Regions from separate parts of the Stenotrophomonas sp. STEN240 genome, predicted to be linked through region 1. Evidence: riboswitches for the same ligand, from Rfam matches in the RefSeq annotation. Region 1 holds a riboswitch; the other holds the start of a gene.

What was found. A riboswitch is a leader RNA that binds a small molecule or an ion and turns the genes downstream of it on or off. The one in region 1 is predicted to bind thiamine pyrophosphate.
Region 2: another riboswitch for thiamine pyrophosphate. It lies ahead of ACVOKO_RS05660 (TonB-dependent siderophore receptor); the one in region 1 lies ahead of thiC (phosphomethylpyrimidine synthase ThiC).

The regions. Positions count from the first base shown of each region.
Region 1 is NZ_JBRRBO010000010.1:51,775-67,330, forward strand. Features, by position in the region: gene mshL (pilus (MSHA type) biogenesis protein MshL) at 1-1,367, opposite strand, end outside; gene ACVOKO_RS06645 (type II secretion system protein) at 1,413-2,141, opposite strand; gene ACVOKO_RS06650 (hypothetical protein) at 2,146-2,745, opposite strand; gene ACVOKO_RS06655 (hypothetical protein) at 2,742-3,236, opposite strand; gene ACVOKO_RS06660 (hypothetical protein) at 3,233-4,606, opposite strand; gene ACVOKO_RS06665 (hypothetical protein) at 4,603-5,205, opposite strand; gene ACVOKO_RS06670 (prepilin-type N-terminal cleavage/methylation domain-containing protein) at 5,213-6,031, opposite strand; gene ggt (gamma-glutamyltransferase) at 6,184-7,887, shown strand; gene ACVOKO_RS06680 (BCCT family transporter) at 8,250-9,830, opposite strand; TPP riboswitch at 10,148-10,249, shown strand; gene thiC (phosphomethylpyrimidine synthase ThiC) at 10,366-12,240, shown strand; gene ACVOKO_RS06690 (DUF4136 domain-containing protein) at 12,347-12,937, shown strand; gene ACVOKO_RS06695 (ion channel) at 13,006-13,683, shown strand; gene ACVOKO_RS06700 (winged helix-turn-helix domain-containing protein) at 13,924-15,556, shown strand, end outside.
Region 2 is NZ_JBRRBO010000008.1:74,740-90,295, reverse strand. Features, by position in the region: gene uvrC (excinuclease ABC subunit UvrC) at 1-710, shown strand, start outside; gene pgsA (CDP-diacylglycerol--glycerol-3-phosphate 3-phosphatidyltransferase) at 718-1,332, shown strand; tRNA gene ACVOKO_RS05680 (tRNA-Gly) at 1,381-1,456, shown strand; tRNA gene ACVOKO_RS05675 (tRNA-Gly) at 1,516-1,591, shown strand; tRNA gene ACVOKO_RS05670 (tRNA-Gly) at 1,650-1,725, shown strand; gene pnuC (nicotinamide riboside transporter PnuC) at 1,859-2,443, opposite strand; gene ACVOKO_RS05660 (TonB-dependent siderophore receptor) at 2,452-4,626, opposite strand; TPP riboswitch at 4,696-4,790, opposite strand; gene ACVOKO_RS05655 (phosphotransferase enzyme family protein) at 4,833-5,969, opposite strand; tRNA gene ACVOKO_RS05650 (tRNA-Gly) at 6,359-6,434, shown strand; tRNA gene ACVOKO_RS05645 (tRNA-Cys) at 6,508-6,581, shown strand; gene ACVOKO_RS05640 (leucine-rich repeat-containing protein kinase family protein) at 6,763-7,962, opposite strand; gene ACVOKO_RS05635 (4Fe-4S dicluster domain-containing protein) at 8,132-9,223, opposite strand; gene ACVOKO_RS05630 (hypothetical protein) at 9,220-9,507, opposite strand; gene ACVOKO_RS05625 (group III truncated hemoglobin) at 9,685-10,071, shown strand; gene hemN (oxygen-independent coproporphyrinogen III oxidase) at 10,174-11,583, shown strand; tRNA gene ACVOKO_RS05615 (tRNA-Leu) at 11,665-11,751, shown strand; gene ACVOKO_RS05610 (nucleotide sugar dehydrogenase) at 11,774-13,063, shown strand; gene ACVOKO_RS05605 (FMN-binding glutamate synthase family protein) at 13,095-14,717, shown strand; gene ACVOKO_RS05600 (TIGR03862 family flavoprotein) at 14,879-15,556, opposite strand, start outside.

The DNA of each region.
Region 1 (15,556 bases):
ACCACGCCGGAGAACAGCGAGTCGGTCTGGATGTCCGAAGAGGTGAAGCCCGACCCGGTGCCCGAACCGCCAGAGAAGTTGGTGGTGGACTTGGTGACGTAGCGGATATTGGTGCCCACGCTCAGGTAGGCGGGACTGCCGTTGCGCACGCGCACGCTGGGGTTGGACAGCACTTTGACGTTGCCAAAGCCGCGCAGCACATTGACCGCAGCGGAGAAGGTGTCGCTCATGTAACTCAGGCCAAGTGCACGGCCGGCAACCGAGCCCAGCGTCTGGTTCGGGAACACGATGGTACGGCCCTGCTCGCCAAGCCGGTTCATGGTGCTGTAGGGCAGGACGCTGTCGGCCACCGGCATGATCGTGGCCGGGGCGTCGCCGTAGATGCCGGCAACGCGGTTGCGCAGCAGGTTCCAATCGACGCCGTAATTGGAGTTGTCGTTGAGCGACACGTCGAGGATCTGTGCTTCAACCAGCACCTGCCGACGCATCTTTTTCTGGCTGTGCTCCAGCAGATCTTCGATGGCGCGGACCTGCGAGGGACGCGCGCGCACGTACAGCGTACCGGTGCCCGGATCCAGGCTGTAGCGTGCCGATTCCGGCGCCGGCGGGCCATTCGGATCGCGTGCTGCGGCGGTCTCGGCCTTGTCCTCGGCCAGTATCACCTTCAGTGCCGCATCCAGCTGTTTGTAGGGGTCGCTCTCCTTGCCCATGCTGCCGGAAATGCTCAGGTCACCCTTCAGCGATTGACCACCACCGCCACCACCGGCCTGCATGCCAGCGCCGAACACATCGCCGCCGGAGGCCAGGTCCATCATCGTGACCGAGTTGAGCATGTCGACGTTGAAGATCCGCTCGCTCATCTGCGACACCACCAGCGAACCGCCACGGACCTGACCATTGAGGTCGAACGCATCCAGGATGTGCCGGTAAACCTCACGCGCGGACACATTGCGCAGGTGCAGGCTGGCGCGCTGCTTCTGCTGCAGCACCTTGGGGTCGACGATGAGGTTCATCTTCAACTCGTCAGCCAGCGCCCACAGCAGCTGGCCAACATCGGCGTCATACATGCTCAGGCTGACCACGCTGTTCTCCAGCGGGTCGTAGGCCGGCGCGATGGGCGCAGCCGCAGCAGGTGCCGGCGCGCGATGCTCCACTTCCTCGAACAGCTTGTCCTGGCGCGCAGCGAGCTTGGCCGATTCCTCGTTGATCGCGCTGCCGGTGCGCTCCAGCGCCTTGTACTCGGTCGGCGGCATATCCTGGGTGCTGCGCGGCGGCATGTTGGTACAAGCGGCCAGCAGCAGACTGCCGGTGCTGACAGTCAGCAACCTGGTGAGAGAGCGATGGCGCGGGGTGAGTCTGGAGTTCATGAAAGCGGCCCTGGATAGATGGTTCGTTTCGTAGTGCGGCGGGATCTAGCGGGTGGCGTTGGAGATCCAGCCCAGAAGTTCTGCTGTGCTCTCGGCAACAACAACGTCGTCCATGCCCGCGTCGGCGCGATGTGCGGGCGATGCGACGCAGTTGCTGCTGCTCCCGAAGGCGCCGTGGGGCGCTTCGAAGTAAGTGTTGTTGCCGGCCAGGTCGGTCGCCGGGGCGATGACCACGAATGCGGGGTTCACGCTTGTCGCGCCGGTGCAGCTGACGCTGCTGCCCTGTGAGGTTGATTGCACGTAGTAAGCAATGCTGGTCTGCGCCGGGGCCGCCGCAGCGGCTGCAAGTGCGACCATCAAGCCGCCGCTGCGTTCCGGATCCAATCCGTCGCTGGCGGCGCGCGCAGGCGCAGTGAGATTGGCGACGCTGCTGATGTAGACGCCGTACTTCATCCGCTTGCGTTCCGGCGGTGGCGCCATGCCCAGCGTCTCGTATGGAAACCAGCCGTTGCCCTGCGTACACGGTGGTGGAGCTTCGCGGTAGGCACCGCTGCCGGCCGGGCAGGGCAGGCGTTTGTTGTTCAGGGCAAATGCGCGCACCGCGTTGCGGGCCGACTCGGCGTTGGCAATGGCCGCGCGTTGCTCAGCGAAGCGCTGGATGTTCTCCAGTCCCGAGGTGACCGCAAAGGTCAGTACGCCAAGCACGCCCACCACCACGCTGACCTCGATCAGGCTGTAGCCACGCTGGCTCCTGCGCTGGGTCGCGGGGTACATATGCTCAGTGCCCGCTGCTTGCCGACTGCCCTGCAGGCAGGTTGACGTCCAGGCGCAGCTGCCCCTGCAGCTGCTGCAGCTCGGCAAGAATGGTGTGAAGACGCTGGGTACGTTCCGGCGTGCTGGGTTGCTGGTTGAGGTTGACGATCTCCAGCGACAGGTACTGCGCGCGTTTGGCAATGGCGATGTTGTTGCGCAGCGCTGGCAGGTCTATCTCCTTCGGCAGCTGACCGCTGCTTTCCATTTCATCGAGCCGGCGAAGCATGCCGTCCGCTGCCGCACCGCTGCGCGCAATCTGCTCGCGCATCGCGGCCAAGGCCTCGGGCTGCAGCGGCGGTGGCGCGCTGGCGGCGCCGGCAGTGGCGGTGGCTCCAATCGGTGCCAGGACGGGTGCGGCGGCGGGCGCATCCCATGGATAGGCCTCTGCAGCTGGGTGCGTGGCTTGCTGTGGCGCCGTTGCCGTTGCCTGCGCGGTTGCGACCGGCGCAGCGTCCGCTGCTGCGTCGCTGTGCTGATTGCCAGTGCCACGTACTACCAGCACCAGCACCAGGCCGGCGATGATCGCGCCGCCGGCAATCAACAGCGGTTTGTTGCGAGGGGTCACTTGGCCGCTCCGCTTGCAGTGGAGATCAGGGCGGGCACCCGATAGGTCTGGTTGCCATGCACTGGATCATCGATGCGTACCCAGTCCGGGCCGATCGCGCGGACCCGGCCGCCACTGCTCAGGCGCTGGCCGGCGCGTACCTGCTCGCCATTGACGAAGGCGGTGCGGCTGCCCCCGGAGCTGAGTACCAGCGATACCGATGGCGGCGGCAGCGCGGCTTCCACCACATCGGCAGCGGCGGGACGCGGGGCGGCAACGGCCACCAGCGGCGCAGTGCTCAGATAGGCGTCGGAAAGCCCAAGCTGGGTGATGGTTTCGCGCATGCGTTTGTTGCGATCAACCGATGCACGCAGCTCCGCCATTGCCGCGGTTTCCTCGGCGTTCTGGTTCTGCCGCAGCACGGCCGGCTTGCTGATCACCATGCTGGCCAGCCAACCAGTGACGCCGAGCCAGACAATGAGCGAGAGCGCAGCGAAGTATTTCATTTTCATGGCGTGGCCCCTGCGTTCACTACGGGCTCTTTCAACAGATAGGAGAACAGGTTGCTGGTGCCGACATTGCCGCCTTGCGGGTCAAGCGGTACCGGGTCGTAGCCGGCCTGGCGCAGGCGTTCGATGAAGATGGGTACCTGCATGCCGCCGCCCTGGGCAGGATCCACCGCGCCATCCACGCGCAGTGTCGGCCGCTCCAGCGCGGCAAAGGCTTGTCCGGGCGCGGCGTTTGGTTGCGCGGTTTCCATGCGCAGGCGCAGCACACGTACCTGCCCAAAGGCCGCATCGCGGACTTTGCTCAAGCCGGCGATGGGGTCGATGCTCTGCTGCAGATTGTTGACCTTTTCGATGAAGGCATAGGTCTGGGGGAATTCGGCCGGTATGGCCTGTTCCTTGCTCAGCGCGCCGATCCGCATATCGGTGGCGGAGACTTCTTCGCTGATGATTGCGGCCTGGTCGTTTGCTTCGCCGGCGCTGAGCGTCCAGCGCGCACCGATCGAACCCAGTGCGATTGCGAACACGATGGAGGCGGCACTTGCCAGTGGCAGCGCCCACTCGGCCATATAGGCCAGGCGGCTGGCGGCGGGATTCACCGCAATGGTGGGTGATGCGCTTTTTGCCAACCAGGCGACGCCGCTGCGGAAGTGATTGCCGTGCTCGTCGCTGAGTGTTTCGGTCGGGACTGCATCCACGGCCAAACCACTGCGCGCCGAGAACACTTCGCGCAGGCTGTCATCCAGCCATGGCTCGCCGGCCGCCGGCGCCGGAACCAATACCGAGCACCAATGCGCACGCTGTGGTTCGAGTTGCTTGTCATCGCCCTCAAGGTCATTGGCGATTTGCTCGGCCAGGGCACCGGAGGTCATTGCCAGATCACCGGCATCATTGCTGTAGGCCAGCGATGAGCGGTAGATCATGGTGTGCTTGAGCAGCGCCAGCGCGGTGATCTGGCGGCCCGAGTGGTAGATCAGGACTTCGCCAGCCTTGAGCTTGCTCCACAGCAGCGAGGTGATTGGAATCAGCAGACAATGATCCGGCTGCGCCTCGGCCCAGGCGTACGTCTGCTGCCACAGGTCCAACGGTGCGGCGGTGAACAGGGTCTGGTAGCCCGCACCGACGGTGCGGGTCTTGTGGATCAGGATCTTGCTTTCGCTGTCGATCAGGCCGTCGGCGCGCAGGCGCTTTTCGATCAATGCGACGGCATGTGCCGGGCTGCCTTCCAGCGATACCACGCTGCTGACGCCGCCTTCGAAGTCGGCGATGGCCAGGGCCGAACGTTGCGGGCGCGGCCGCGTTTCGCTGCGGCTGACGCTGCCATTGTCAAACACCAGCCAGCTACCTTGCTGCTGGATCAGAAGCTGACGGCTCATGGGGCGGCTCCGCTGACGGTGGTGGTGTCGGCCGGGCTGAGCGCCGCATCGGTGCCCGCCGCGGTTGCGGCCGCGCTGGCAGTGGGATCGAACTCGCTGGTGCGGAACATCACGCTGCCACGGATGGTGACTGACAGCGGCGCGGGGATGCGGTCCACCGTGCTGGGCACGTCGAACAGGCCTTCGTCCGGGTGGGTTACCGACAGCTCGAACGCCTCGGTGCCGGTGATGCGGCCGTTGGAGCGGCCCAGCGCGCCGAGCAGGGTGGCCGCGTCACTGCGGGTCAGCTGCGCCTGCTGCAGGCTGATCAGGCGCTCGCCCCAACCGCTGGGCTGGAGATTGGCTGCGGTGGCAGCCAGTACCAGATCGCTTGCGGAGCGCGCCTGTTCCACTTTCAGCTGCGCCTCCTGCTCGCGCACCTGGGCTTCGGACAATGCCTGTTTGGCGTTGCCAAGGCGCCCGTAGGCGTCGGCAAGCGCGGAACGGGCACTGATGAACCATGTCGCCGTCGCCACCAGGGCGAACAGCGAAATGGCGAAAACGATCAGCGACGTGCGTCGTGATTGCCTCAGGCGGGCGAGTAGGTTGGGCGCTTTCATGGCGTGATTACTGGTTCATCTTGTAGTGGGCGGTCAGCGTCAGAACCTGCTCGGTGTCAGTGCTCTGGCCAACCGTCGCCGCGCTGCCCTGGCCCGAGCTTGCGGACTGGGTGTTGTTGCCTTCCCACTCTTCGCTGCCGGCCGTTGCACTGCTGTTGGCGGTGCTGTTGGCGGTACGCGCGGTGATGCCGGCCTGACGGAAAGCACCCGCCTTCGGGTCGGATTTGCCATCGACCATCTGGTCAAGCGAGCGCGCCAGATCCGGAGTCAGACCGGTCACGACCATGATGTTGCCCGAGCCCGAACCGGTGCCCGGTGGATTCCACTGGAAGCAGACCTGTACTTCCTGCGGGTTGCCGTTGGTATCCAGATAGGCGTAACGGTCTTCGAAACCATCGCCACGGCCCGGCGGCAAGGTGATGCCGGCCTTGCGCATGATGTCGCGCAGGTCGGTGCCGGTGGCGGCCGGGGTCACGCCGGCGGGCAGGTTGCCTTGGCACAGGGCACCGGGCGACTGGGTGTTGCTCATGTCGCCACCGGAGATGGTGGCGCCGGAGGTCACGCCAGCACCGTGCTTTGCACCGTTGACCATCAAACGCGGCGCCGCCTGGTTGTCGCCGACCGGCGCACCGGTGCGCTGACTGTAGGTGTTGTATGCGACCACCCACTGGTCCATGAATTTCTGCTTGATGCGCGTGTACTCGGCGTTGCGCTGGACATCGCGGCCGATCATCACCGCACCGATGATCACGCCGATGATGACCAGCACCACGGCCATTTCGACCAGAGTGAAGCCGCCCTGGCGGCGCTTGGATCGCATTTGCATTGAAGAGCCCCTTGTGGAAGAACCTGAGTACCCGGCGCGGATGTGTAGCGGCGACGGATTTGTTTCAGCGGACTAGATACGAGGCCGGCGTAAGACGTGCGTAAGAGCGGTGCCTGGGCTATCGTCGAAACACCTCCACGTTGGCCACTGCCATGCTGCGTACTGCGCTGTTGCTCGCTCTATCCACGATGCCGGCGACGGTGCTGGCTGCAGACCGTGTCACCGGTCACGAATTTGCCACCCGTTCGGAAGTCATCGCGCCGCATGCGATGGCTGCTACCTCGCAGCCCCTGGCCACACAGATCGCCCTGGACGTGATGAAAGGCGGCGGCTCGGCGGTGGATGCGGCCATCGCCGCCAATGCCGCACTGGGATTGATGGAGCCCACCGGCAATGGCATTGGTGGCGATCTTTTCGCCATTGTCTGGGATCCCAGGACAAGCAAGCTCTATGGCTACAACGGCTCGGGCCGCTCACCGCGTTCGTTGAGCCTGGCCGAATTCCAGCGTCGTGGCTTGAAGGAAATCCCCGCGACTGGGCCGTTGCCGGTATCGGTGCCTGGCGCGGTCGATGGTTGGTTCGCTCTGCATGAGCGTTTTGGCCGCAAGCCAATGGCCGACAATCTTGCACCGGCCATCGCCTATGCGCGCAACGGTCACCCGGTGTCCGAGGTGATTGCGTACTACTGGGACCGCTCGGTGCCCAGGCTGTCGCCGTATCCGGGTTTCAAAGAACAGTTCACCATTGACGGCCACGCACCGCGCAAGGGGCAGATGTGGCGCAACCCGAATCTGGCCAATACCCTGCAGCAGATCGCCGATGGTGGACGCGATGCGTTCTACAAGGGTGCTATCGCCCGCAACATTGGTGACTACTTCAAAGCCAATGGCGGCTACCTGAGTTACGAGGATATGGCTGCACACCAGGGCGAGTGGGTGGAGCCGGTCAGCAGCAACTACCGTGGTTACGACGTGTGGGAGCTGCCACCGAACAGCCAGGGCATCGCCGCACTGCAGATTCTCAATGTGCTGGAAGGCTACGATTTCTCGAAGATTCCGTTTGGCTCGCCTGAGCACATCCACTTGTTTGTCGAAGCCAAGAAACTGGCATTCGCCGACCGCGCCCGCTTCTATGCCGATCCCGCGTTCTCACCGGCACCGGTACAGCGGCTGATTTCCAAGGATTATGCCGCGCAGCGACGTGCGCTGATCTCGATGGACAAGGCCTTGAAAGAAGCGCAGCCGGGCACGCCAAAGCAGTTGGAAGAGGGCGATACCATCTACATGACCGTGGCCGATGCCGACGGCATGATGGTGTCGCTGATCCAGTCCAACTACCGCGGCATGGGCAGCGGCATGGCTCCGCCCGGCCTGGGCTTCATCCTGCAGGATCGCGGCGAGATGTTCGTGCTGCAGAAAGATCATCCCAATGGCTACGCGCCGGGCAAGCGGCCGTTCCAGACCATCATTCCTGCCTTCATCACCAAGGACGGCAAGCCGTTCGCCAGCTTCGGCGTGATGGGCGGTGCAATGCAGCCGCAAGGGCATGCGCAGATTGTGATGAACCTGGTCGACTTCGGCATGAACCTGCAGGAGGCCGGTGATGCGCCGCGCATCCAGCACGAGGGCTCAACCGAACCGACCGGGCAGGCCACCGCGATGAGCGATGGTGGCGAGGTCAATCTGGAAACCGGGTTTGCCTATGAAACGGTACGCAGCCTGATGCGCAAAGGTCACCGCGTGGTGTTTGCCGATGGGCCCTACGGCGGCTACCAGGCGATCATGCGTGATCCGGACAGCGGCGTTTACTACGGTGCTTCGGAAAGCCGCAAGGATGGGCAGGCGGCGGGGTATTGAGCCTTGCTGCTTGGGGTTGTGGCGGGGGCAGAGCCAGAGCCAGAGCCAGAGCACCCCTCCCCAACCCTCCCCTTCGCTGCGCGAAAGGGAGGGGGCTGTTCTTGGCGATCTGCAAGGTTGCGGCGGAGCCGCTTCTACTCCCTCCCTTTCGCGTAGCGAAGGGGAGGGGCCGTTCTTGGCGATCTACAAGATGGCGACGGAGCCGCTTCTACCCCCTCCCTTTCGCGCAGCGAAGGGGAGGGTTGGGGAGGGGTAGCGCTTCGCTGCCGTCCTTGTCACCCAATTGTTCAGAAGCACTACGCAACTGGACGCCTGGCCAGCTGCACGCACCGCGTTGATTCACAACCCAACGCAGCTTCCGTCTACTTGTCCAAGCCTGACGAATGCTCACCCGCCGCACGTGCTTCTTCCTGCGCAGCCTGCTCACGCTCGATCCAGGCCTCGACAATGTGCCGCGTGCGCAGCGCAAGCCGGCGCTGGCGGTTGTGTTCGGCATCAAGCACCCGGTACAGCGACACCATCACCAGTACCATCAGCAACGCGAATGGCAGCGCGGCGATGGTGATCATGCCCTGCAACGCCTCCAGTCCGCCGGCGAGCAGCAACACGGCGGCAATAAGCGCAACGGCGACGCCCCAGACCAGTTTGCGTGACAACGGCGGGTCGCCGGCTTCGTCGGTGGACATGCTGGCGAGGACCAGCACCGCCGAGTCGGCCGATGTCACGAAGAAGATCACCAGCAGTACCAGCGCCAGCCCAGACAGCCAGAGCGAGGCGGGCAGACTGTCGAACAGCGTGAACAACACGGTTTCATAGCCATTGCCGAGCGCCTGCACCAGGTCCGCATGGCCGAACAGCTGCGACCACAACGCGGTGCCGCCGAACACGGAGAACCACAGGAAGCCCAGCAGGGTGGGGGCAAGCACGACGCCCACCACGAACTCACGCACGCTGCGGCCGCGCGACACACGTGCGATGAACGCGCCGACGAACGGTGCCCAGGCAATCCACCAGGCCCAGTAGAAGATGGTCCAGTCCGCGACCCAGGTGCTGCCGGAGAAAGGCGACATGCGCAGACTCATCGTCACCAACTGGTTGAGATAGGAACCGAGCGTGGTGGTGAAGGTGTCGAAGATGAAACCGGTGGGGCCAAGCACCAGCAGTGCGGCAAGCAGCAGTGCAGCCAGTGCCAGGTTGAAGTTGGACAGCCACTTGATGCCGCGATCAACGCCGCTGGTAGTTGAAAGCATGTACAGGACGAAGGCCACCGCGATGACCGTCATCTGCAGGGGAACCCCTGCCTTGACGCCAAACACGCGCTGCAGGCCGGCGGCGATCTGGATGGTGCCGAACCCAAGTGTCGTGGCCACACCGATGGCCGTGGCGACCACTGCGGCGATGTTGACCAGCTGGCCGAACCAGCCGCGATGATGGCGGCCGATGATGGGTTGCAACATGTCGCTGATCAAACCGCGTCCGTTGCGGTTGTACTGGAACCACGCCATCGCCAGCCCGATCAGTGCATAGATCGCCCAGGGATGAAGGCCCCAGTGGAAAAACGCATAGCGCATGGAGGCGCGCGCGGCGTCCATGCTCTGCGGCGGCAACCCTTCCGGTGGGCTGACGAAGTGCGATATGGGTTCGGCGGCGCCCCAGAACACCAGCCCGATGCCCATGCCGGCGGCAAACAGCATCGACAACCAGCTGGCGCGGGAGAAATCCGGTTCGGCATCTTCACCGCCGATGCGCAGGCTGCCAAAGCGGCCAAACGCCAGATACATCAGAAAGATCAGGGTCAGGAACACGATCAGCAGGTACATCCACCCTGCTCCGCGCACAACCTGGCCCAGCATGGCCTGGACCACGTCGTTGAAGGGCCCGGGGGCGAAGCCGGCAATCAGCACCAGCAGTGCGACCAGCGCAATGGAGACACGGAACACCATCGAGGAGCTTCTCCGATCAGGTGGGCGAGAGGAACTCGCCCGGGCCGGCAGGGCAGCCGGCGGGCGCCCCAGCAGGGGTCAGGAGGGCGGGCCGGCAATTGCCGCGCGGGCGGCGTTGGAAGGGCCCATGAGCGAATGCTATGTAATCTGGCGTCACGACTGCGTTAGCGCGCCGTCTGCGCGGGTGTGGCCCACGCAGCGCTGGGTTAATGCAGGGCCAGCTGCTGCGGTCTGTCGCACTGCGGTTAAACACGTGCATGCACGCCACAGCCGGCTTTTTGCCGGGTTGGCTTTCCCGCCGATTGCAGGTCTAATGGCGCCCGAAGCGGGGGTACCGCGGCCATTGGGTCGCGGTTGAGACATACCCTTCGAACCTGATCCGGCTCATACCGGCGTAGGGAAGCTTCGTGTGCTGCCAGCCGCTGCGCCCGTAATGGGCCGTGTGCGGGTAGCGTGCGCCTTCGCTTCGTTCCGCCATGCGAATCCCTCGCGTGGCCTTCGCACCCCGTGTGCGGATCGACCAGGACGAATGCCAATGAATGCACAGCCCAGCCTGCAGCAACAGGCCCAGCAACTCTCCGAATCCGTGACCCGGCCGATTCCCGGCTCGTGCAAGGTCTTCGTCAGTGGTTCGCGCCCGGACCTGCAGGTACCGATGCGCGAGATCGCGCAGACTCGCACGCCCACCTTGTTTGGCGGGGAGGAGAACCCGCCGGTCACCGTATATGACACCTCCGGCCCGTATACCGATCCGCAGGCCAATATCGATCTTGCCGCCGGACTGGCAGCGGTGCGTGCACGCTGGATCGAGGAACGTGGTGATACAGAGCAGCTTGCGGGTTTGAGTTCCGACTTCGGCCGTGCCCGCCAACACGATGCCAGGCTCGATGCGGTGCGCTTCCCGGGGCGCATGCTGCCGCGCCGCGCCATCGGCGGCGCCAATGTCACCCAGATGCACTACGCGCGCCGCGGCATCGTTACCCCGGAGATGGAATATGTCGCCATCCGCGAGAACCAGCGGCTGGATGCCGTGCGCGATGCCGGCCTGCTTGCACAGCATCCGGGGCAGAGCTTTGGCGCCAATATCCAGCAGATCATCACGCCCGAATTCGTACGTGACGAGATCGCAAGGGGTCGTGCGGTGCTGCCGAACAATATCAACCACCCGGAAAGCGAGCCGATGATCATCGGCCGCAACTTCCTCACCAAGATCAACGCCAACATCGGCAACAGCGCGGTGTCTTCCGGTATCGCCGAGGAAGTGGAAAAACTGGTGTGGGCCATCCGCTGGGGCGGCGATACGGTGATGGATCTGTCCACCGGCAAACACATCCATGAAACCCGCGAGTGGATCGTGCGCAATTCGCCGGTGCCGATCGGCACGGTGCCGATCTACCAGGCCTTGGAGAAAGTGGATGGCCGCGCTGAAGAACTCAGTTGGGAAATCTTCCGTGACACGCTCATCGAGCAGGCCGAGCAGGGCGTGGACTACTTCACCATCCATGCCGGCGTGCTGCTGCGGCATGTGCCGCTGACTGCCAAACGCGTTACCGGCATCGTTTCGCGTGGTGGTTCGATCATGGCCAAGTGGTGCTTGGCGCACCACAAGGAGAACTTTCTCTACACCCACTTCGAGGACATCTGCGACATCATGAAGGCCTACGACGTGTCCTTCAGCCTCGGTGACGGGCTGCGCCCAGGCTGCATTGCCGATGCCAACGATGCGGCGCAGTTCGGCGAACTGGAAGCACTTGGCGAGTTGACCAAGATTGCATGGAAGCACGATGTGCAGACCATCATCGAAGGCCCAGGTCACGTGCCGATGCAGCTGATCAAGCAGAACATGGACAAGCAGCTGCAGGAGTGTGGCGAAGCACCGTTCTATACGCTGGGGCCGCTGACCACCGATATCGCGCCAGGCTACGACCACATCACCAGTGCGATCGGTGCGGCGATGATCGGCTGGTACGGCACGGCGATGCTCTGCTACGTGACGCCGAAGGAGCACTTGGGCCTGCCCAACCGACAGGACGTGCGCGACGGCATCATGGCTTACAAGATCGCAGCGCACGCCGCCGATCTGGCCAAGGGCCATCCCGGCGCGCAGGTCCGCGACAATGCATTGAGCAAGGCGCGTTTCGAGTTCCGCTGGGAAGACCAGTTCCACCTCGGGCTGGATCCGGAGAAGGCCAAGGAATTCCACGACGAAACCCTGCCCAAGGACGCGCACAAACTGGCCCATTTCTGCTCGATGTGCGGCCCGCACTTCTGCTCGATGAAAATCACCCAGGACGTGCGCGAGTACGCGGCCGAGCAGGGTGTGGAGGAAGCGCAGGCGCTGGCGACAGGCATGGCTGAAAAGTCGGCGCAGTTCCGTGAGCAGGGCGCGCAGGTTTACCGCGTCGAGTAAGGCGGCAACCGGTAGCAGGGCATCCTGTCGGGTGCCCTGCTGGCCACTTGACGCCGGGACGGGTACGGACGTGCTAGCTTGCAGCCGTCCACACCAGGGGTCTGCCATGAAAACTCGCGTCATTGCACGGTTTTTCGTCGTCTCGTTGCTGCTTCTGCTGGCCGCCTGCGCCAGCACCCCGCGTGTCGCCAGCCAGGCCGATCCCAGCGCCGACTTCTCGCGCTACCGCAGTTTTGCGTTCTTCAGCCCGCTGGCGCTTGAACAGCACGGCTATACCACCATCACCAGCAACCGCATCCGTGCGTCGGTGCGCACGCAGATGGAGGCCCGCGGCTATGTGTTTGATGAAGCAAATCCGGATCTTTGGGTGAACCTCAACGCCTATCTGCAGGACAAGACCCAGGTCACCACCATGCCGGAAGTGGATTACGACTATTACTACAGCTACCGCGCGCGCAGCTATGTCGCCGTGCCCTATTGGCGTGATCGTACCGATGTGCGCCAGTACACCGAAGGCACCTTGAATGTCGATGTGGTCGATGCGCGGCAGAAGCGTCTGGTCTGGGAAGGCGTCGCGGTCGGCACGGTAGGGCGGATGAAGCCTGAGCAGCGGGGCGAGCGGATTGATGCGGCGGTGGCGGCGATCTTCGCCGACTACCCGTACCGTGCCGGGATGTCGGCCAAGTCGACGCCCTGACACCGGCTTCGGCCGGCAACACGCCCGCAACCCACCGCAGCATTGGCCAGTGAGCGAGAAGGAAGCGTATGTATTCGCGCTTGAGATGGATCGTCATGGCGCGCAAGCATCCCTCGGCCTGGCTGCTGGCGGTGCAGTTGCTGGGCGTGCTGCTGTACCCGGCCATGGAACATACCCCGGCCGGGCGCGCCTTGTTCGGCGTGTTTGGCATGGTGGTGCTGGGCCTGGCGGTGTGGGTGGTGCGGCGCAGCCCGCTGGGCATCTGGATGGCGTTGACGCTGGCCGTTCCGGCGGTGGTGTTCTCCATCGCCGGGGCATTGCTGGAACGGCACTCGCTGATTGCCGTGTCGCAGGTGTTCGAGTGCCTGCTGTACTTCTACACCTCGTGCAGCCTGATCGCCTACATGCTGCAGGACCACAAGGTCACGCGCGATGAGCTGTTCGCGGCGGGTGCCACCTTCACCTTGTTGGCCTGGGCTTTCGCGTTTGCTTATTCGGTCTGTCAGCACTTCTACCCAGGCAGTTTTGTCGCCACCAGCGAGGGTGATTTCAGGAGCTGGGTAGAGCTGCTTTATCTGAGCTTCAGCTTGTTGTCAGGGGTAGGCCTGAGCGACGTCGTGCCGGTACATCCGCAGGCACGCGGGTTGGTGATGCTGGAGCAGTTTGCAGGCGTTATGTACGTAGCTTTGGTGGTTTCCAGGCTGGTAGGCCTGACCATTTACAAGGCCGAGAAAACTGAACGCTAGATAAAAAAATCGCGCCATACGGCGCGAATCATGTAGCTGATTATGTAATTACGTCGGCGAGAGAGAGCCTGATGTCATCCACGTGCAGGCACGCGGGGAACGCCAGTAGAGTAATATCCATTTCAGACGAAACATTTGCTCTTTGCGTTGATGCCTTTTGCGGAACTTGGCGGCTTATAGGGCTTGAGCCCGGCGAGCTGGACACAGGATGAGTGTCCGCCAGCGACTTGATTGACCGCGATGGCACTGAATCTCACAGAAAAAAATAGCTCTGACCGACTGCGCGTCGGTGAGTGTCTGGTGGTGCTCTCCTCACGTGAGGTGCATCTGCCAGGGACACGCAAAACCCCACGGCTCACTCCCAAATCGGTAGGCGTGTTGCTGGCGCTTGCGCGTAATCCCGGGCAGGTCGTCACGCGCGAGGAGTTGTTCGCCGAGGTCTGGCCGGACACCATGCCGACCAACGACGTGCTTACCCAAGCCGTTACCCAGTTGCGCAAGGCCTTTGCCGCAACCGGTGCGGAGGAGGGCGCAGGTTATATCGAAACCATCGCCAAGACCGGCTATCGCCTGCTGGCGCCGGTGGCGTGGGAAGCGAGTACTGACGCGGCAACGATCGATGCGCCCACGGCAGGCGGAGTTTCCGTAGCGGAGGCCGCCGTTGCACCCGTGCAGCCTGGTGTACGCGGCAAGCACCGCCGGCTGCGTCGTCATGTATTGCTGGTGCTCGGTATCGTCCTGCTGCTCAGCACCGTGGTGATGGCCTGGTTGCTGTGGGGTCGTGCTGCGCCGGCAGCGCAGGACACGACGGTTGCCGAAGGCAATCGCGTATTGGGCAGCCCTGCGCGTCCGTATCGGCTGATCACCGCCACCGAGGATGTGGAGGTCAACCCATCGCTTTCACCCGACGGTGCCTTGGTGGTGTTCGCACGCGAGCGCGACAACCGCTCCAGCCTTTGGATACAAAGCGTCGGCAATGCCACCGCAACACCGCTGCTGGCCACGCCGACGGGCGCCTCGGACCGCTTCCCGGTGTGGTCGCCCAATGGCCGCAGCGTCGCATTCGCCCGGTTCCTGCCGCAGGGTGATTGCGAGGTGTTGGTGGTATCGGCTACCGGTACCGGCCTGCGCCGTGTCACCCGTTGCGATGGCACCGACATGCTCAGCTTTGACTGGGCGCCAGATGGCGGCAGCCTGCTGTTCGGCTCGATGACCGGGCGTTATGCCAGCCGTGGTATCCGCAGCCTGGACCTGGCATCCGGGCGCTGGTCCTCGTTGCAGTACGCGATGGGCGCCGACGATTTCGACTATGCACCGCGCTATTCGCCCGATGGCAAGAAGATCGGCTTTGTGCGCAATCCACAGGTAGGCGATATGTGGATGATGGATGCCGATGGCAGCAACGCGCAGCGCTTGACCGACGACGCAGCGGAGATCCGCGGCTGGAGTTGGCTGGGTTCGGACGAGATGGTGTTCGGCCGGCGCATCGACAGCGAATCGCGCCTGTACAGGCTGGATGTGGCTACCCGGCTGTTGCGCGACATGGGTATCGATAACGCGCAGAGCCCGGCGGTATCGCGCGGCGGTGGCAACCTGGCCTTCATGCGCAGCCAGTTCCAGTCCGGCCTGTTCCGCATTCCGCTGGGCGCGAATGGTGGGCCGCCGCAACGGCTGTTTGCCTCCTCGGCGCGTGATGGGCAACCCATGGTGTCGCCCGATGGCGCGCAGCTGGCGTTCACGTCCGACCGCTCGGGCACGTTCGCACTGTGGTGGGCACGTTTGAATGAGCCGGCTTCGTTGCAGGTGCTGGAAGGCGTGCGGCCGGAGGCGCGCCAGCCAATGGACTGGGCCGCCGATGGACGGCATCTGCTGG
Region 2 (15,556 bases), on a different contig from region 1:
AAGCGGTGCGCGAGATGCTGGGGCTGGCCGAGCCGGTCAAGCGCGTGGAGTGCTTCGATATCAGCCACACCATGGGCGAGGCCACGGTGGCTTCGTGCGTGGTGTTCGATGCGGCTGGCCCGGTACGCGCGCAGTACCGGCGCTACAACATCAGCGGCATCGAGCCGGGCGACGATTACGCCGCCATGCGTCAGGCCATCGACCGTCGCTTCCGCCGCGCGGTGGAAGAGGGTGGGGTGCTGCCGGACGTGCTGCTGATCGACGGTGGTGCCGGACAGTTGGCGCAGGCACAGGCGGCGTTGGCCGACCTGGGCGTGGAAGGGGTGATGCTGGTTGGCGTTGCCAAGGGCGTGGAGCGTCGCGCCGGGCATGAAGCGCTGGTACTGCCCGATGGTCGCGAACTGCGTCCTGGTGCGGCCTCACCGGCGCTGCAGTTCATTCAGCAGGTGCGCGATGAAGCCCATCGTTTCGCCATCACCGGCCACCGCGGGCGTCGCCAGAAGGCGCGCATGACCAGCAAGCTGGAAGACATTCCGGGCATCGGCCCGCGTCGACGCGCGAGTCTGCTCAAGCATTTTGGCGGAATTGCCGGGCTCAAGGCGGCCGGCGAGGCGGAAATTGCCCGCGTGGAAGGCATCAATGCCGCCCTCGCCGCGCGTATCTACGCTAACCTTCATGGTCTGTCGGTACCCGATCCGGCAGCGGAGTAATGTTGTAATGAAATTGACCATCCCCACTTGGCTGACGCTGCTGCGGATCATGATGATCCCGGTGCTGGTGCTGGTGTTCTACCTGCCCTACGCATGGACCAATTTCGCCTCGGCGGCGATTTTTGGCCTGGCGGCAATCACCGACTGGCTGGATGGCTGGGTGGCGCGGCGGTATGAGCAGCATTCGGCGTTCGGCGCGTTCCTGGACCCGGTGGCGGACAAGTTGATGGTGGCGGTGGCCTTGTTCCTGATCGTGCAGGGGCACCCGACGCCGTGGATGGCGTTCTGGGCGGCGGTGATCGTCGGCCGTGAAATCGCGGTATCGGCGTTGCGCGAGTGGATGGCCGAAATTGGCCAGCGTGCCAAGGTGCGGGTGGCGATGATCGGCAAGGTCAAGACCACCGCACAGATGGTGGCGCTGCTGTGCCTGCTGTACTCGGTATCGCCGAATACGCCGTTCACCGATATCTGGATGGGCGCCGTGGTTTTCCATATTGGCGACTGGATGCTGGCCATCGCCGCGATGCTGACCCTGGTGTCGGCACTGCAGTATCTGCGGGCGGCCTGGCCGAGCCTGCGTGAAGATGAAAAAGCTGCCCGCAACGGCGCAGTTAAAAAGTGAACAGGCTGTTGACACTGCTGCCAATGCATGTAGAATTTCGCCTCCCAAGCGGGAATAGCTCAGTTGGTAGAGCGCAACCTTGCCAAGGTTGAGGTCGCGAGTTCGAGTCTCGTTTCCCGCTCCAGTTTCAAGCATTGGTCCGTGTGGTTTGTGGGCTGATGAGTAAATAGATGTAGCAAGCCTGCGGGAATAGCTCAGTTGGTAGAGCGCAACCTTGCCAAGGTTGAGGTCGCGAGTTCGAGTCTCGTTTCCCGCTCCAGTCTTGCAACACATCTTCGAATGCTGGTTGTCCGCTTGGCGGCTGTCACATTCAATCCGCGGGAATAGCTCAGTTGGTAGAGCGCAACCTTGCCAAGGTTGAGGTCGCGAGTTCGAGTCTCGTTTCCCGCTCCAGATAATGGCCTGCAGATTCCATGTGATATCTGCAGGCAAAGAAAAGCCCCTGACGGGGCTTTTTTATTGTCCAGCGTTTTTGCCTGCAGCCATTGCTGCCGGTGCCGGCAGCAATGGCGATGCGAAGGCGCGATCAGCGCGCGCCGTGCGCCGCGGGTTCCGCAGCGGAGGTGTTGGCCGCTGCACTCCATGCGCGCAGCCCGATCACGGCCAGGCCGAGGAAGAACACATACAGGGCGGCAGTCACATGCAGTGACTTGAACAGGTACGCGCCCACGTACACCACGTCGACCACGATCCACAGCCACCAGGTGGCCGTGTGGCGGCGTGCCTGCCACCACTGCGCGACCAGGCTCAGGCCGGTCAGCATCGCGTCCAGCCATGGCAACGAGGCATCGGTGAAGCTGTGCATGCCGGCGCCCAAAGCGATACCAACGAGCAGGCCGATGCCGAGGTCACGCAGCATCTTGCTGCATGACAGGGGCACGATACGCACGCTGCCTTCATCGGCGGCGTGCCGGCGCCAGTTGATCCAGCCATACAGCAGGAAGCCGGCGAAGGCGGCCTGCAGCAGACTGTCCGAGTAGAGCTTGGCCTCGATGAACACCAGTGCGTACAACGCCACCGATACCAGGCCGACCGGCCAGGCGACCATGCGCCGTTGCGCCATCAGCCAGACGCCGAGGATGCTGCACAGCGCGGCCGACCATTCGAGCATGGCGCTGCTCACAGCGCGAAGCTCACCGATACGCGGGCCTGCCGCGGTGCACCCGGGAACAGGTAGTAATCGCCCATGCTGCTGCCGGTATCGCGCCAGTAGAAACGGTTGAAGACGTTGTCCACCGACAGGTTCCAGCTCACCGCGTGGCCCTGCAGCTGGTGCTGGAAGCGCAGGCCGGCATCGAACACGCTGTAACTGGGGGCGCGCACCGCGCCATCGGCGCGCGCGGTATTGGCCGAGGCATAACGCCAGCCGCCGGTCAGGTCCAGGTTCTCGATGAAGGGCAGGGCATAGCTCAGGTGCACGCTGCCGCGTAGCTTGGGCACGTTGACCAGCTGGTGGCCTTGGTAGCTTGGCGTGTCGGTATCGCGTGCGCGCGCCTGCAGCACGCTGGCGCTGGCGATGATCTGCAACGCATCGCTGAGCTGGCCGTTGGCGGTCAGTTCCAGGCCGATGTGGGCTTGCTTGCCCTCTTCAACAAAGGTGTAGCCGACATCGCTGTTGTCGGGTTTCGCGTATTGATACGGCTGGGTGGTGCGGAACAGTGCCGCGCCCAGGTTCAGCTGTTCGCTGCTGGCGTACTTGACGCCGACTTCGAGCTGGCGCGATTGCACTGCCGGCAGGAAGGTGTCGGCATTCGATGTCCAGAACGGTGCCTCCTGGCCCAAGGAAATGCCTTCGACATAGCTGGCGTAGGCAGTGAGGCTGTCGCTGGCTTTCCACAGCACGGCGGTCTGCGGCAGGAAGCGCGACAGGCGGCTGCGGCGCTGCGGGTTGCCGCGCTTGTCGTAGGCGCGTTCGTCCAGGCGCACGTAACGGCCGCCGGCCAGCCACTGCCAGTCTTCATTGAGCTGGATGCGGTCCAGTGCGAAAACCGCAGTCTGGCGGCTGTCCAGGCGGCGTGCGGATGCGCCGGGCTGCAGCGGCGAGGGTTCGAATACCGGCAGGCGGTTGTCGTGGATGTTGACCGTGCCGACGTACTCGTTGACGTTGCGGCGCTTGTCCACGGTGCGGCGGAACTGGTCAGCGCCCAGCATCAGCTGATGGCCGAAGCTGCCGGTGTCGAAGCTGCCACGCAGCTCGGCGCGCAGTTCCTGGTTGCGGCGGGTATCGTCCGGGCTGCGGTAGTCGTAGATGTCGTAGTCGCCGTTGGGCGCGAAGTAGTTGCCGGGCACGCTGCCGTCGGCGCATTGCGCGGCGTAGTAGCAGCCGTAGGCGAAGGCGACGTTGTCGTCGATCACCGTGCGGCTGTGGCTGAGCGCAACGCGCGATTGCCAGTTGGCATTGAAATCGTAGGTATGCAGTGCGGTGATGTTGGTGCTGGCGATACCCACCGGTTGCTGCCACGGCTGGTAGCCGAGCATGTGCTCGCGGTCCACGCCGGTCGGCAACGTGCTGCCCCCCAGCAGCTGATAGCCGGAGGCCGAGCGCTGCATGCTGGTCTGGTAGTTGGCGTCCACTTCAAGCTTGCCGCGTTCGCCGATCAGCCAGTCGGTTGCCAGTGCATAGAAGTTGCGGCGGCCATCGGCATGTTCGATATAGGACTTGCTGTCATCCCAGGCTGCGTTGAAACGCAGGCCGAAGCGCGGCGTCAGCCAGTGGCCGACGTCGATGGCCGCGTAACGCGAACCTTCGGAATCGCTGCCCAGGGTGAGGGTGCGCACTTCCGCTGTCCGCTTGCCGACGTAATTGATGATGCCGCCCGGCGCCATCACGCCGGCGGCGAGGCCGGCCTCACCCTTGAGGATTTCCACCGACTGCAGGTTTTCCAGTGCCAGGCGCTGTTCGCCGGCAATGGACATGCCGTTGAAGCGGTAGCCGGTGGCGGTGTCCAGCGCGAAGCCGCGGATGGCGATGTTCTGGTAATAACCCACCGGCGCGTAGGCATCACCGAGCGAGGCGTCATTGCTGGCCAGTTCGGACAGCGAGCGGATCTGCTGGTGGTCGAGCAGGTCACGATCCAGCACGTTCATTGAAGCCGGGGTGTTCTTCCAGTCGCCACTGCCAAAGCTGTTGACGCGGGCGTTGTCTGCTTCCGGCTGGTGGGCCTGCACGCGCACGGCGGCAAGTTCGGTCGGGGAGTGTTCGGCGGCCGCATCGAGGCCGGTGTCGCTGGCATACAGCGGCAGGGCAGTGCTCAGGGCGAGGGACAACAACGTGGGGCGCAGGCAGCGGTTCATTCGATTCGTCTTCAGACAACAAGGGAGACGAAGCGAAGGCGTGCATGCGCAGCGCCGGTGACGGCGCTACGACTGCTGCTCAAAGCTCCCTACGCCGGTGCAAACCGGATCAGGTTCCAAGGGACTCTCTCAGCCTGGCATTCCAGGCACCCCCGCTTCAGGGGGCATTTCACTACAAATGCGAACGATTTGCGAGCCGGCCTGCTTCAGGCTGCCTCGTGCAGGGCATGCAGCAGGGCTTGGCCAGGGGTACTGCCGAACCATTGCGGGTGGCCGAGCATGAACGGTTGCCAGGCGACATCAGCGTTGGCGGTCGAGCCGGTGATGCCTTCGAAGTACTCCACTTCGGACAGTGCAAAATCGAAATGCACCATCGGCAGCAGGTCGGCCAGCAGGTGCACGCGCTCGGCCGACAGCGGCAGGACCTGGCGGTAGCCTTCGAGCAGGGCCAGTGCGATATCGATGCGCACCGCGTCGTTGCCGCGTTCCAGTTGCAGCCAGGCAATCGCATTGCGTTCGATGGCGGTGGCCAGGTCGAACAGGGCACTGGTGGGCGAGGCCAGCCCAAAATCCAGCACCGTGCTGACTTCGTTGGCGTGCTGGTCGGTGCCCCAAAGCAGGTTGGAAACATGCCAGTCGTTATGTGCCCACAGCTGCGGCTCGGCCTGCAGGCGCTGGGCCAGGCCCTTGTGCCAGGGCAGGACGTTGCGCTGCAGTTGCTGTTCCCAGGGGATGCGGGCCAGGTAACGGGCCAGGCCGGGGCGGTTGGGCAGGTCGGCCTTGAGGATGGCGATCGGGTCTTCGGCGCGGATCAGCTCATCTCGTGCGACCAGCAGCTGGGTGCTGCGTTGCGGCGCCTGGTAGCTGGCCGAGGCGCGGTGCAGGGTGGCCAGCATGCGGCCGGCCGCGCGTGCGCGTTCAATATCGGTCAACAAGGTCCACGACGGCGCATCGCGGTACAGGTCCGCGCCTTCGCCGATGGTGTGCAGTTCATAGGTCCAATCGCCGTGTTCGATGGCGGTATGGCCATCCTTGCCCTGCAACAGGGTGACCACCGGCACGCCATGGTTGGCCAGATGCTGGATGAACCGGTGTTCCTCTTCCAGGCAGGCAGCGCTGCGCACCAGCCGGTGATGGCGCTTGATGAACAGTTTGCCGCGCGCGCTCTGCACGATGGCAGCGGCCGACATCGGCCGCGGGCTGTGCCAGAGCAGCTGGCTGTCGGCTTGCAGCTGCGGGTAATGCTTCTGCAGCCAAGCGAGCTCGGGCGCGTCGATGGCGGGCCAGTCAGCGGCCACTTCATCGTTGTTGAGGCCTTGCACGCGGTGCGGTTGCTGGATCATCAGGACAGGCTGGGGCAGGTGATGCGAGAGAGGCGCGATGGTACGTCAGTTGTAGCGACCAGCAAAAAGCCAGCCCACCAAGTTCCCTTCGGGCCGCGTGAAAGGGAGACGGCACCAATGTAGTGCCGAGCCATGCTCGGCAAGGGCTTTACCCGTAAAGCATCGCAGTGCCGAGCCAAGCTCGGCAGGGGGCTCACCCGTAAAGCATCGTAGCGCCGAGCCATGCTCGGCAAAGGGCTCACCCGTACAAGCGTCCAGGCCGCCCCAGCCCCTGCGGCTCATCAGCACCGCCCGCACCCAGCCCCTTCAGCCACCCGCACAATGTGAAAGAAATTGTTAAAAGCGCTGGCGCATCATCGGTGAAGTCTGTAATATGCGCGGCACACCACGCGGGAATAGCTCAGTTGGTAGAGCGCAACCTTGCCAAGGTTGAGGTCGCGAGTTCGAGTCTCGTTTCCCGCTCCAAATCTGAAAGGGCCCCCGCAGCGGGGTCTTTTCATGTCGAGGTGGTGTATCGCTTCGACGATGCAAGTTGTTTGGCCTGGTAGCAGAGTGGTTATGCAGCGGATTGCAAATCCGCGTACGCCGGTTCGATTCCGACCCAGGCCTCCATGAGGCAAGCACTAAAGCCCTGAGAAATCAGGGCTTTTTTGTTTTCCGCGATTTGTTGCCGGTCGCCTGCAACCTGCGGCTTGGCGCTGTAATCCCCTCTGCGACGGGTTTATGGGTGGCAGAGGGAGGTGGCGCGCGCGGTGCAGGTTGGCGCCCGCCTGTGAGCAGGCAAAGCCTGCTGTCAGATGCCGGTTCGCGCGCTGATCTCATCTTCAAGGTGCGCAAATGCGCGCCATTCGATTGCCTGCAGCTGCGTGCGCTGTGCGGGCGGCAACATGCTGCTCAACATCGCTGCACCGAAGTCGCTCAACACGGCCTCGCCGGTGGTCGGGTTCCACAGGATGTTGTGGGCGTACAGGTCGCCATGCAGTACGCCGTTCGCATGCAGATGGGTGAGTGCGGCGCGGATGCAGGCGAGCAGGCGTTCGGCGATGGCGGGCGTGAAGCGTGTATCGGTCGCATAGATATCGCGCGTGCAGCTGGCCAGGCTGGGCGGGCCAGCCAGATTGACGTACACCGCCGGGAGCAGCGGCATCGCCACCGCCAGACGGCCTTGCGGGTGCCCTTCAACCACCGCCAACGGCGCCAGCAGATTCGGGTGGCCGGCGGCAGCGAGACCGGCGGCCAGTTCCGACTGTGGCGTGCCATCACTGGTGAATGCCGCCTTGAAGACCTTGACCGCAACCGCCTCGCCGCTGCGTTTACGGGTGGCGCGATGGATGTGTCCACTCGCTCCTTCGCCCAGCAGTGCGTCCATCTCCAGGTCGTCGTAGTTGATGGCGTGGTGATGTGCATCGGCGAGCGCGGCTTGCTCGGCCTCGGCGGTCAGCGGATTGCCGGCCAATGCTGGCCATGCCAGGTTCGGCAGTGCAAGCAGGGTTGCTGGAATTGCACTGAACTGGTTGCTGGCAATGCGCAGCAGCTCCAGTGCCTTGCAATCGCTCAGATCGGGCAGGGCAGTGAGTTGGTTGCACGAGAGCATCAGCTTCTGCAGGCGCGGGCGTTGGCCAAGTGCTGCCGGCAGTTCACTGAGTTGGTTGTCGGTGAGAATCAACCAGCGCAGCCGCGGCGGCAGGCTGCGTTCGGGTACGTGCGTAATCGCGCAGGCCTTGAAGCCGATCATTTCCAGCTGCTCGCAGGCGCCAAGTACAGCCGGCAACTGCGTGAATGGATTATTGGAGCAGAACAGGATGCGCAGCTTGTGCAGCCGCTGTAGCTCATCGGGCAGGGAGGTGAGCTGGTTGCCGGAAAGATCCAGTACTTGCAGGGTTTCGGCCAAGGCATACAGGGCCAGCGGGAATTCGGTCAGGCCCTGGTTTACCAGGCGGACGGTGTGGGCGCCGGCGAGCGAGCCGTTTTTCAGATCTTCAAGGGTATGCATGCGCGGCGAGTGTACTGGCTCCAGCACAAGAGTTTTGTGGGAGCGGCGTCAGCCGCGAAGCAAGCAGATCGTCAGCGCAAGGCTTTTGTGGGAGCGGCGTAAGCCGCGAAGCTGGCTGATCAATAGATTGCATGGATGGCAAAGATTCCAGCAAGGTAAGCCTCGCCGCTTACGCCGCTCCTGCAATGCTGGTAGCGGTGAGTGCCGCCAGCACGATGCACACCAGCGCGATGCCGGCAAACACCAGCGGCTTGATGCGTAGTCCAGATATGGCGCCCGCGTCATCGGTTATCGGCCGGGCGCGATGGATCAGGTCCAACGGGTAGTGGCTGGCGGCCATGGCATCGTCGCAGGCATCCATGCAGTTGCCGCATTCGATGCAGCTGCGTGAGTGGCCGTTGCGGATATCCAGCCCGATAGGACAAGCCGCAACGCAGGCGCTGCAATCGGTGCAGTCACCCAGGTGCACGGGGCTGAATTTGGGCATGGCGCCGGCGATCGCCGGATGCGCAGCACGGAACACGTAGTCGGCGGCGGTGGTGGCGTCGAGCAGCCCGCGTGAACGGTGCAACACGCTGGCGTTGTCCAGCGCGCGCGGGCCGCGTGGCTCGCCGCGTGGGGCGTTGTATTGGATGGCCGGCGTGCGTGTGTCGGTAATCAGGGTCTGTATGCGGCTGTAAGGGCATAGGTAGCTGCATACCTGTTCATGCAGGTAGACCACGTTTGCCCAGGTCGCCAGGCCGTAGAAGCTGATCCAGAACCATTCCCAACCGCTGAGCGAGAAGCTGAGCAGGCCCTGCACCAGATCCGCGATGGGGGTGAAGTAGCCGACGAAGCTGATCCCGGTCCACAGCGCGATCCCCGCCCACAGGGCCTGCCTGAGCGGAGGCCCCAGCGCTGCCATCCGGCCCTTGAAGGCGGTCAGGCCGGTCAGCTTGCGGAACAGGCGGGTCAATACCGTTTGCGGGCAGGCATAGGTGCACCACAGGCGGCCGTACAGGCTGGTAGCCAGGCACAGCAGGGCCAGTGCCGCCAGGGCAAGCCATAGCAGCGGCAGTGACTGCTCCGGCTGCATCTGGAAACCGGCGATCTGGAACTGGCGCGCATCGATATCCAGCAGCAGCCAGGGAGTGTCGTTCCATTGCAGCCAGGGCAGGCCGTAAAACGCGGCCAGCATCGCCGTGGTGGTGAGCTGGCGGATGCTGTCGCGGCTGCGGGACGACTTGGCGCTGGCTTCGCCGATGCTGCGCACCGGCCTCATTCGAAGGACTCCTCCGGCTCGCGCGCCGGGCGCAGCAGCAGCGCGGTCACTCCGCAGGCGCACAGAGTGCCTGCCCAGAACATGAAAAAGCCCAGCGAATAGCCCAGCTCACGACTGATCACGTAGTGCGGAAAGCTGATCTGCTGCAGCTGCAGTGGATCGATAAAGGCGAAGAACACCGCCGACATCACCGCCGCGGTAAAAAAGCTGGGCCAGGCCACGGCGCCCAGCAGTTGGATCATGGGTAGCGCGCGGCGGCTGTCGTGTTCGGCGGGGGCAGTCATCGTGGATTCCCGGGGGCCTCATGGCGAAGGAATAGAATTGGGTGGATGGCAGCGCCGGTTTCATGGCGCCGCTGGCAACCCGGTTTGCAAGGCTAGGGGCTGTGCGGAGCGCCGTCGTTGATCCTGATCAAGCAGGGCGGGGCGATAGCGCTGGTTTGGGCAAATAACAGGAGGTGGGTGGTGCGGGCAGGGCCGGATGTATGCAGTGAGCAGGAAGTTGAGCTTCTGGTGCGGCGTTTCTACGCGCGGGTGCGCGAAGACGCGGTGCTGGGCCCGATATTCGAGGCGCGCGTGCACGACTGGGAGCAGCACCTGCAGCAGTTGGTGGACTTCTGGTCAGCACTGCTGCGCGGGACCTCGCGCTTCAACGGCGCACCGATGCCCAAGCACCTGGCCATTCCCGGCCTGGAGTGGCCAATGTTCGAGCGTTGGCTGGCCTTGTTCAGCCAGACCACCGCGGAGTTGGGTAATCCGGCAATGCAGGCGCTGGCCGATGAGGCGGCGGCGCGCGTTGCCGGCTCGATCTGGCGGCGTTATCACGCGCCCTCGTTCCCGATTCTCTAACTCCACTGATACACGGAGTTGGGCCCGCCTGTTCAGGAAGCGGCTGGATTGATCCAGCTCAAGGCGGGGCCCTGGCGTTGCGGGCAAGCTGTAGCCATGAACATGCCGCTGCCGACGACCTCCAACGCCTTGGGCTGGACCTTCGATGCCGACCTGCTGCGCCGGCATGATCGGCCCGGGCCGCGCTATACCTCCTACCCGACCGCGCCGCACTTCCATGATGGTTATGGGCAGGCGCAGTTCTGCGCGGCGGTGGCGCGCAGCAATGCGGCCGGCCGGCCGTTGTCGCTGTATGTGCATGTGCCTTATTGCAGCAGCCCGTGTTTCTACTGTGGCTGCAACCGGGTCATCAGCCGTGACCGCAGCAAGGGCGAACACTATGTTGATCAGCTGCTGGTCGAAGCCGACTGGCTGGCACCGCTGTTCGCGCGCGAGCGCGAGGTGGTGCAGCTGCACCTGGGTGGCGGCACCCCCAACTTTCTGGCGCCCGAGCAGCTGCGCCGGCTGATGGATGGCCTGCACCGCCTGTTCAATTTCAGCCAGGGCAGTGCGCGCGATTTTTCCATCGAACTGGATCCGCGTTCGGTCAGCGTGGACGATATCGCGGTACTCGCCGAGCTGGGCTTCAACCGTGCCAGCCTGGGTGTGCAGGATTTTGATCCGGCCGTGCAGCAGGCGATCAATCGCATACAGGCGGTGGACGAGACGATGGCCATCATCCAGGCCTGCCGCGACAACGGCATGCGTTCGGTCAACGTGGATCTGATCTATGGCCTGCCGCTGCAGACCTTGGCCGGCTTCGGACGCACGCTGGATACGGTGATCGACGCGCGCCCCGATCGTCTGGCCATCTATGGCTACGCGCACCTGCCGCATATGTTCAAGGCGCAGCGGCAGATCCAGGACCGTGATCTGCCTGATCCGGAGCAGAAGCTGGCGCTGTTGGGGCTGGCGGTGGAGCGGCTGTCGGCTGCCGGTTACCAGTACATCGGCATGGATCATTTCGCGCTGCCGGAAGAGGATTTGTCGCGCGCGCAACGAGCCGGCAGTCTGCATCGCAATTTCATGGGCTATACCACCCACGCCGACAGTGATCTGCTGGGCTTGGGGGTCAGTGCAATCAGTCATATCGACAGCAGCTACAGCCAGAACCCGCGTGATCTCAAGGAGTGGGAAGCCAAGGTTGCCGAAGGCGGCGTGCCGGTATGGCGTGGCCTGGAGCTGGACAGCGATGACATGTTGCGCGCCGAACTCATCCAGCAGCTGATGTGTCACGGCAAGGTCGATGGCCATGCCTTGGCACGGCGCCACGGGGTGGATTTTGATCTGTATTTCGCCGATGAACTGATCGCGCTGCGTCACCTGCAGGACGACGGGCTGGCCAGCTACAACGAAGGTGTGGTCGCCGCGACGGATCAGGGGCGGCCCTTGCTGCGCCTGATAGCGATGTGTTTTGACCGCTATCTGAAGGCCGCACAGCAGCCTGCGCGGTACTCGCGGGCGATCGGCTGAGTTCGAGATAGCGGTTGGCTCGGCACTGCCGCTCATCTTCGCGGTTCACAATTGGGCCGCAATCAGGCACGCTATCGCGATGCCCGGATGGCGAAACTGGTAGACGCATCGGACTTAAAATCCGCCGGCCGCAAGGCCTTGCCGGTTCGATTCCGGCTCCGGGCACCAGTTTGCAACCTCAAGGGATGGCATGAGCGCCGAGATCACCGCCGCGGCTGCGCCGCAGATCGCCATCATCGGGCTGGGCTATGTTGGCCTGCCATTGGCTGTTGAATTCGGCAAGACGCTCGATACCCTGGGTTATGACATCGATAGCGCCCGCGTTGCCGAACTCCAGGCCGGGCACGACCATACGCTTGAACTTGACGATGCCGAGCTGAACGCGGCGGTGCATGCGCGCTATACCTCGGCTGCGGCCGAACTGGCCGCGCGCAATGTTTTCATCGTGACCGTGCCGACGCCGATCGATGCCTATGAGCAACCGGACTTGGCACCGCTGCGCAGCGCCACGGCGTTGATCGCCAGCGTGCTCAAGCGCGGTGATCTGGTGATCTACGAATCCACCGTGTATCCGGGCACCACCGAAGAAGTCTGCGTGCCGCTGCTGGAGCAGGGCTCAGGGCTGCGCTTCAACCAGGACTTCTACTGCGGCTACAGCCCGGAGCGGATCAATCCTGGCGACCGCCAGCGGCGTCTGCCGGATATCCAGAAAATCACTTCCGGCTCCACGCCCGAGGCCGCAGCGCTGGTGGATGGCCTGTACCGGCGCATCATCACTGCTGGCACCTGGCCGGCGTCCTCGCTGCGCGTGGCCGAAGCGGCCAAGGTGGTGGAAAACATCCAGCGCGACGTGAACATCGCACTGGTCAACGAGTTGGCGCTGATCTTCGACAAACTCGGTATCGACACCCTGGATGTACTGGAAGCGGCCGGCACCAAGTGGAATTTCCTGCCCTTCCGGCCCGGCATGGTTGGCGGCCACTGTATTGGCGTGGACCCGTACTACCTGCTGCACAAATCCGAAAGCGTGGGTTACCACCCGGATCTGATCCACACCGCACGTCAGGTCAACAACCGGGTGGTGGCGCATGTGGTCACCCGCGTGCGTGGCCTGCTTGAGGATAAAAACAAACCACTGCAGAACGCGCGCGTGCTGGTGCTGGGCGTCACCTTCAAGGAGGACTGCCCGGACCTGCGCAATAGCCGCGGCCTGGACCTCGTGCAGATGCTGGCTGCGGCCGGCGCACATGTGGATGCCTATGACCCTTGGGCCGACCCGCGCAATGCGCATGACATGGGCGGTGTGGAGCTTGTGAAGGCGCCCCGGCAGGGAATCTACGACGCGGTGGTGCTGGCGGTGGCGCACCAGCAGTTCCGTGCCTTCGATGCCGCGCAGATCCGCGCCTTGGGTGTGCCCGACATGGTGGTCTACGACGTGAAATCGGCCTGGCCGAGGCAAGTAGTGGACGACCGGTTGTAGAATCCGCCATCCGTGTAGGTCGAGGACGGTAATGCATCGTTATCTGGTTTATGTGCTGGCACTGATTCTGCTGCCAGTATCGCTGGCACTGGCTACCCATTGGCCTGCTTGGTATTGGGGCGTGGGCCTGTTTGGACTGATGGCCTTGCTCGGCACCTGGGACGTGCTGCAGCGGCGCAGCGTGTTGCGGCGCAATTACCCGGTGCTGGCGCACTTCCGCTACGGCTTCGAATCGATCGGCCCGGAGATCCGCCAGTATTTCGTGCAGAGCGACCTGGAAGACGTGCCGTTCTCGCGCCAGCAGCGCCAGCTTATCTACCAGCGTTCGCGCAATGAGATGGACGTGGTGCCGTTCGGCACGCTGCGCAGTGCCTATGCGGTGGATTACGAATGGATCAACCATTCGCTGGCACCCACCACCATTGCGCATCATGATTTCCGCGTGGTGATTGGCGCCGAATGCGCAAAACCCTATTCGGCCAGCGTGTTCAATATTTCGGCGATGAGTTTTGGCTCCTTGTCGGCCAACGCGATCCGCGCGCTGAACAAGGGCGCAAAGCTGGGCGGCTTCTGTCACGACACCGGGGAAGGCTCGATTTCGCCGTACCACCGCGAAAACGGCGGTGATCTGGTCTGGGAAATCGGCTCGGGCTATTTCGGCTGCCGAGATGACAACGGCCGTTTCAGTGAAGAGCGCTTCGTCGCGAACGCCAGTTCCGATCAGGTCAAGATGATCGAGATCAAACTCTCGCAGGGCGCCAAGCCCGGCCACGGCGGCGTGTTGCCGGCGGCCAAGGTCAGCGCCGAAATTTCCGCGACCCGTGGCGTGCCGATGGGCGTGGATTGCGTCTCGCCGTCCAAGCACTCGGCGTTCTCCACACCGATTGAACTGCTGCAGTTCGTCGTGCGCCTGCGTGAGCTGTCCGGCGGCAAGCCGGTCGGCTTCAAACTGGCCATCGGCCATCCGTGGGAATGGTTCGGCATCGCCAAGGCGATGCAGGAAACCGGGATGATGCCGGACTACATCGTGGTTGATGGCGCCGAAGGTGGCACCGGTGCCGCGCCCGCCGAGTTCATCGATCACGTCGGCGTGCCGATGAATGAAGCGCTGATCCTGGTGCACAACACGCTCGTTGGGCTTGGGCTGCGTGACCGCATCCGCCTGGGCGCAGCCGGCAAAGTGACCACGGCGTTTGATATCGCCCGCACCATCGCCCTGGGCGCTGACTGGTGCAACGCCGGGCGTGGCTACATGTTCGCGCTGGGCTGCATCCAGTCGCTGAGCTGCCACAACGACAAATGCCCGACCGGCATTGCCACCCAGGATCCGAGCCGCTGGCGCCATCTGGAGCCGGTGGACAAGGGCCAACGCGTGTTCAATTACCACCAGAACACCATGCGCGCGCTGCGCGACCTGCTGGGTGCGGCTGGCTTGCACGATCCGTCCGAACTGGGCCCGGAGCACATCCTGCGCCGGGTCTCGCCGGTGGAGATCCGCTCGCTGGCCAGTCTGTACCGCTACCTGGCGCCGGGCGAGTTGCTGAAGAAGGTGCCTGAGCACACGGTATTCCGTGAGTATTGGGCCGAGGCGAGCAGTGCTGCGTTCACCCCGCCGGCGCGTGTTGCGGCGCTGCGTACCAGCAAGATGTGCTGAGCGCAGTCTTTGTGGGAGCGGCGTAAGCCGCGAAGCCGGGAATAATGAGGTGCCGGCTTGTTCGCAATTTCGCAATCTGATTGATCGCCAGTGTCGCGGCTGACGCCGCTCCTACATGGAGCGGCGTTGTCGGTGAGGCCACTACCGACCATGGGTCGGCACTACAGGAGCCAGCGCTCCACGCCTTCGGCGGCACGCTGGCCGCTGGCATAGCAGGCGGTCAGCAGGTAACCGCCGGTTGGGGCTTCCCAGTCCAGCATTTCGCCGGCGCAGAACACGCCCGGCTGCGCCTTGAGCATCAGGCCATCGTCCAGCGCTTCCAGCCGAACACCACCTGCGGTGCTGATGGTTTCGGCCATCGGGCGCGGGCGCACCAGCTGCAACGGCAGGCGCTTGAGCGTGCGCGCCACCGCGGCAGAATCGTTGCCGGCATCCTTGCCCAGCACTTCGAACAACAGCCCGGCCTTGGCCGCGTCCAGTCCGGCGGCGCGGCGCAGGTGCTCGCCGAAGCTGCGGCCCTTGCGGGCGCGGCCCAGGTCGGCGAGCAGGCGCGCTTCATCGCGGCCGGGCACCAGATCCAACTCCAGTGTCACCGCGCCATCGCGATTCAGGGTTTCACGCAGGTCGGCGGCCAGCGCATAGATCAGGCTGCCTTCGATACCGTACTTGCTCACCACGCATTCGCCCTGCAGTGCTTGTGCTTGCCCCTGCAGGTCGGTCCAGTGCGCGATGACCGGCTTGAGTGGTGCACCGGCATGGCGGCTGCTGAAGTGCGGCGTCCAATCAATATCGAAGCCGCAGTTGGCGGGCTGCAGGGGCGCGGTATCAACGCCGCGCGC